DNA from 2 places in the Bacillus sp. NEAU-Y102 genome. Region 1 is predicted to be linked to the other one. Evidence: a T-box and tRNA genes for the amino acid it is inferred to sense, from the RefSeq annotation. Region 1 holds a T-box; the other holds one or more tRNA genes.
The links. A T-box is a leader RNA that pairs with one kind of tRNA and senses whether it is charged. The one in region 1 lies ahead of metG (methionine--tRNA ligase), so its partner is inferred to be a tRNA-Met.
Positions count from the first base shown of each region.

Region 2: it encodes a tRNA-Met, which carries the amino acid that the T-box ahead of metG (methionine--tRNA ligase) is inferred to sense. The anticodon was not compared.

Region 1 covers NZ_JBTWFK010000012.1:49,566-52,832, forward strand. The annotation lists gene ACYFX0_RS25015 (class I SAM-dependent methyltransferase) at 196-1,014, opposite strand; T-box leader at 1,129-1,399, shown strand; gene metG (methionine--tRNA ligase) at 1,451-3,085, shown strand; gene ACYFX0_RS25025 (hypothetical protein) at 3,127-3,267, opposite strand, start outside.
Region 2 covers NZ_JBTWFK010000020.1:17,463-20,729, reverse strand. The annotation lists gene yabQ (spore cortex biosynthesis protein YabQ) at 1-57, shown strand, start outside; gene divIC (cell division protein DivIC) at 54-413, shown strand; gene ACYFX0_RS29860 (S1 domain-containing RNA-binding protein) at 501-986, shown strand; tRNA gene ACYFX0_RS29855 (tRNA-Met) at 1,146-1,219, shown strand; tRNA gene ACYFX0_RS29850 (tRNA-Glu) at 1,233-1,304, shown strand; gene spoIIE (stage II sporulation protein E) at 1,563-3,267, shown strand, end outside.

The sequences.
Region 1 (3,267 bases):
TAACATCATGTATACTTCTAATTAGTTGATAACGATTATCAGTATCAACTAAAACATTACTCTTCGTTATGTTGGTCATACCCCTTTTTGACGACGTAAGTCAGAGACGAAATGTTGAAATATCTTGTGTCCTATTCTACAGAATTATGGTAATCTCCAACCTCAACTTATATGCGCGAGCATGCAAAAAGGATCCTATCCGTGAAGGGATCCTTTTTTGCATGCTCGCGCAATTATTGTATATAGACCGGGTATTTGTTCTTCAATTCCTTCTGGGGCAGTAGAAGGGAAGACCCACTTTTGATGAGGTCCCTGTTCTTCAATTAGTTTTTCAATCTTAAAATGTTCTTCGGCGAGTGTTGTAATAATTTCTCCTAATGTCCAGCGACGGATGGTTGTTTTCGGTAACGATTCTTTCTGCGCTTCTGTAAGAAGAATGCTATAAGCAACATCATCTTCAATCAATTCTTCATCGAAATAATTTCCATTGGCCCGAAACGATGGGTGGTCTACTCCTAATAGCTTTGTGTATATTGGATGGTAATCGCGGAGGATAAGTATTCCATCTGGCTTTAGTAGTTGAGAGATTTTGGTGAAAAGTGGTTTTAAATCTAGAAAGTAATGAAGTACACCAAGCTCCAGTAATACGATATCAAATGATTTGGAGAGATTTACATCTAGTACATCAGAAACGATGTAATGAATAGAAACGCCTGCGGCATCAGCAAGTTCATTTGCATATTTTGCATTACTTGCTGAAATATCAACAACTGTTACGTCAGAGCCTAAAAGGGCGAGAGCAACGGCCTTATTCCCTTTTGATCCTAGTAAATTAATAATACGTTTTCCTTTCGGAGATTGTATGTAAGGTAAATAGTGATCTACCTCGCGCATAGGGTCTTCCATGATTTTTTTCGCATAATCCTCCGGTGCCCCATGGCGATTCGTCCAAGCTTCATAAGCAGCTGTATTCCAGCTTTTTTCATTAATAGTGCTTAGTTGTTTTTGGTTCAATGTTATCACTCCTTTTGTGAACGTATAGTTATTCGGCAGGGGGATGGGATTTCCTTTTCTTTCTGAATAAAAGTTTGATTTTTCTGTGATTAAGTCGTACAATACTTTTTATACGTAAAAGCGTTGAAAAGGAAAAGTAGGATGAACACATTCTTTCCAGAGAGCTTCGGTAGCTGAGAAGAAGCAAGAATATTCATTTGAACAATGGCCTTTGAGCTTCGTCCTGAACTTATCAAATGATAATAGTAGGCGGCGACGAGAGTTGGTACTCGTTATCAAAACCACAGTATAAGAGCATATAGCTCCGTACTTGTTAAGGCTAATTATGTGAGTAATTGGCGAAATAAGGTGGTACCGCGACTGTTTATACAGCCCCGCCCTTATCTTTTTTAAGATAAGGGCGGGGCTTTTTTATATTTAAAAGGAGGAATGTAAGATGAGTATTTTTATTGGAGGCGCTTGGCCGTATGCAAATGGCTCGTTACATCTTGGTCATATTGCGAGTTTGTTACCTGGAGATATTTTAGCACGTTATTACCGGGCAAAAGGTGAGAATGTGTTGTATGTTTCGGGCAGTGATTGTAATGGAACACCGATTGCAATTAGAGCAAAACAAGAAGGTGTGACAGCAAAAGAAATTGCTAATAAGTACCATGAAGAATTCCAGCGATGTTTTCGTGATCTCGGTTTTACGTATGATTGCTATACACGTACCGATAGCGAGCATCATCATGAAACTGTTCAAAAAGTTTTTTTACGTTTATTGGAAGAAGGCTATATTTATAAAAAAACAGTGGAACAAGCGTACTGTAAAACGTGTACGCAGTTTTTACCGGATCGTTATGTAGAAGGAATATGTCCACATTGCCATGAAGCAGCAAGAGGCGATCAATGCGATGCGTGTTCAGCTATTTTAGATCCACTCGATTTGTTAGAAAAGACATGCAAGTTATGTGGTAGTACACCATCTGTAGAGGAAACAGAGCATTTTTATTTTGCATTGCATACATTTCAGCAGCAAATTAAAAAAGTTGTAGAAATCGCAAAAGAAAAAGGAACATGGCGTGATAATGCAATTCAATTAACGGAAAGATATGTAAAGGAAGGGTTACAAGATAGGGCTGTATCAAGAGATTTACCAATCGGGGTACCAATTCCAGTGAAAGGGTATGAAGATAAGAAAATTTACGTATGGATAGAAGCAGTGGCAGGATATTATTCAGCGAGTAAATATTGGGCTGAAGAAACAGGAAAAGATGATCATGAGTTTTGGAATAGCGATGCGCAAACATATTATGTACACGGCAAGGATAATATTCCATTTCACTCCATCATTTGGCCAGCGGTTTTACTTGGAATAGGAGAGGAAGCAATCCCGCGTCATATCGTTTCGAATGAGTATTTAACAGTTGAAAAAAGAAAGTTATCTACGAGTAAAAACTGGGCAGTATGGGTGCCTGACATATTAGAACGTTACAATCCAGATTCTATTCGTTACTTTTTAACAGTAAATGCACCAGAAAATCGTGATACTGATTTTTCATGGCGTGAATTTATTTACAGTCATAATAGTGAACTGTTAGGTGCATACGGGAACTTCGTGAACCGGACATTAAAGTTTATTGAAAAATATTATGATGGCATTGTGCCGCAGGGAACTATCAATGTAGAACTGAAGGATAAAGTAGAAGGATTATATAAAAATGTAGGAGAGGCGATTGAGCAAACTACATTTAAGGTGGCGCTAGAAACAATATTCGATGCCGTACGTTTTGCAAATAAATACTTTGATGAGAGGCAGCCTTGGAAAGAAAGAGAAGATAATCCAGTTTCATGTGAAGAAATGATTTATAATTGTATTTATCTTATTGCTAATTTTGCAAATCTCCTTGAACCATTTTTACCATTTTCAAGTGAAAGAGTTCGAAGCACATTGTCGATTGTGAACCGAAATTGGGAACCGCAAAATACGTTGCCGAATAGAATTGATAGCGTGCAGCCATTATTTGAGCGAATCGATGTAAAACAAATTGAGCATGAGATAGAGAAGCTGTATGTAGCGGCAAAATGAGATAGAGAAAAAGACCTTTCAAGTAAATGAAAGGTCTTTTGTTATGCAGTATGATTCTCTTTCTTATCTTTCAAAAAGAAAAGTACAGCAAGGATTACAAGAATAATAGCTGCAATATCATACGTTATTTTAAATGTAGTATTAAAGTTTAAGTACTCTACGAAAGGAGTTTTCACTGCTCC
Region 2 (3,267 bases), on a different contig from region 1:
CATATCTTCCAAATATGGGAGCGTATAAAAAAGAAGTTAGGGGGACCTCGGAAATGAGGGAACTGAGACAAAGAACAATCGAAAAACAGAGTCCAAATCCTGTTAAAGAGCATATAATACAAACGGATGAGAACAGGAAGCGACTTTATCGCCGTTTAGCGGTTTTTCTTGTCTTTACTTTTACAATTATTGCGAGTATTAGTGTAACGTTTTATCAACAAAACAGTTCCATTAAAGCAAAAGAAGCAAAAGTTAAGGACATGAAAAAAGAACTGGATTCATTAACGAATAAAGAAAAAAGTCTAAAAGACGAAGTTCAAAAGTTAAATGATGAAGAGTACGTATTAAAGATTGCTAGAAGGGATTATTTCTTCTCTGGTAAAGGGGAGATAATTTTTCCTGTTTCGAAGTAGAGTATGTCTTATTGACACTATATTTTAGGATTATATATAATAAAGTAAAATTTGACTTTTTAACCACTAAGGAGGAGCATTTTTTTTATGTCAATCGAGGTAGGCAGCAAGTTACAGGGTAAAGTAACAGGTATTACAAATTTTGGGGCTTTTGTGGAGCTGCCAGAAGGCTTAACTGGTCTTGTTCATATTAGTGAAGTTGCTGATAACTATGTAAAAGATATTAACGATCACTTAAAAGTGGGCGACCAAGTAGAAGTAAAAGTTATTAATGTTGAAAAAGATGGAAAGATTGGTTTATCTATCAAAAAAGCGAAAGAACGTGAAAAAACAGAAGGAGATCGTCCACGCGGTGAATACCAACGCGGTGGTGATCAACAACGTTCTGGACGTCCACAACGTAATAATCGCTCTTTCAACAGAGATAATCGCGGTGGCGGTAACGACCGAGCTCCAAAAGAAACATTTGAGCAAAAGATGGCACGCTTCTTAAAGGATAGCGAAGATCGTTTAACTTCTTTAAAGCGTAACACAGAGTCTAAACGTGGTGGCCGTGGCGCACGTCGCGGATAATAAGACCGTTTAGTTTTTAACATATAGAGAGGTACCCAGAGTGATGGCTCAGGGTACTTTTTTATATGTGAAAATATATTTTAAAAAAGTTTTCAAGATATGTTGACTTTAAATAATATCTGATGTAAGATACTAATTGTCCGTTAAATACGACGACATGGCGGTGTAGCTCAGCTGGCTAGAGCGTACGGTTCATACCCGTGAGGTCGGGGGTTCGATCCCCTCCGCCGCTATATTTAATTTAACGGCCCGTTGGTCAAGTGGTTAAGACACCGCCCTTTCACGGCGGTAACACGGGTTCGAATCCCGTACGGGTCATCTAAAAAGATCATGCAAATTTGCATGATCTTTTTTTGTTAAATGGATTAAGATATACAATACTTCTACAAAATCACCCTATATTTTCTGAATATTTAATTAAAAAATTGAAATAACTTACATACCGTGTATATCTGTAGAGTTATTTCGAATAAAAAGTCGAACGATTATAAAAGTGAAAACTGTTGTTTTGACAAAAATCCCAACAATCATCTTTTATAATGACAGTAATTAAACTATGCAGGTGGTGTTAAAAGTATGCCTAAAGCAGGAAGGAATACTATGAATACAAGTGCATTGGCAATGAATGAGAGTCAGCTTGGAGGAATAAAGTGGACGAGTAAGTTGCGAATGAAATTTGAACAAGTTTTCTTTAGATGGGGATTTATTATTGTTGTTATTGGTTTTCTTTTGGGAAGAGCATATATATTAACAAATATCTTACCGTTTGCACTACCATTTTTTGCTGCTGTTTATGTTATGAAGCGGGATAAGATGCCGCTAGCATTTTTAGCTCTAATGGGAGGAGCTCTTTCAGTCTCGATAGATAATTTGTTTTTTACTTTTGCATCTATCTTTACTTTCTTCATTTATAATATCTTCTTTAGTAGATTCACACGTAAAACCGTTGGACTTGTTCCATTTCAAGTATTTATCTCCGCATTAACCGCACACTTAGTTGTTGTATATTTTGCACAACAAACTGTCACCATGTACGATTTACTCGTTAGTACCATTGAGGCTGGGCTTAGTTTTGTATTAACTATGATATTTTTACAAAGTGTTCCGCTTTTAGTAGAAAGGAAAGGAAAACAACAGGCGTTAGAGACGGAAGAAATTGTTTGTTTGATTATATTACTAGCATCTGTTTTAACGGGTACAACAGATTGGTTTGTATATGATGCTTCTATTCAACATATTTTTACACGGTATTTAGTACTAGTATTTGCATTTATTGCGGGTGCTGCTACAGGATCTACAGTGGGGGTCGTAACAGGTTTGATATTAAGTTTAGCAAATGTATCTAGCTTGTCCCAGCTTAGCCTTCTTGCTTTTTCTGGATTGCTTGGTGGGTTGTTAAAAGAAGGGAAGCGTTTAGGTGTTAGTTTAGGTTTATTAATTGGGACAAGCTTAATTACATTATATGTAGACAAACAGACAAATATTGTAACGACTTTAATTGAGTCAGGCGTAGCGATTGCTATCTTCTTATTAACGCCAAAGCTTGTTTTAGATCGTATTGCTAAATTTATGCCAGGTACACAAGAGCATTCGCAAGATCAACAACAATATTTAAGAAGGATGCGCGATGTTACAGCGAACAAAATCAACCAATTTGCAAATGTATTTGCTGCTTTATCTAATAGCTTTTCTGTATATGGGTATGTAGAGGAAGAAGATAAAGAGACAGAAGCAGATTTGTTTTTGAGTACAATTACTGCGAAAACATGTCAAACATGCTTTAAAAAGGATCAATGCTGGGTAGTGAATTTCGATAAAACGTACGATTATATGAAACAAATAATGAGTGAAACGGAAGAAGGAACCCTGCAACATAATCGTAAATTAGTTCGTGAGTGGGACAAGCATTGTGTGAGAGGGAAAAAAGTGACGGATTTAGTAGCGGGTGAATTAGATCATTTCTATGAGGGACAAAAATTACGAAAACAAATGAAGGAAAATCGTAGAATAGTTGCGGAGCAACTATTAGGTGTATCAAAGGTTATGGAGGATTTTGCTAAGGAGATACAACGAGAGCGTGAAAATCATCAGGTGCAGGAAGAACAGATTATGCAAGCGTTCCGTGATTTTGGTGTCGAAGTAGAGCATGTTGATATTTATTGTTTAGATAGAGGAAGTATTGATATTGAAATGTTGATTCCCGTTGCATCTAATGAACATGGTGAATGTGAAAAGTTAGTTGCACCGATGCTTTCGGATATCCTTAAAGAAAATATTGTCG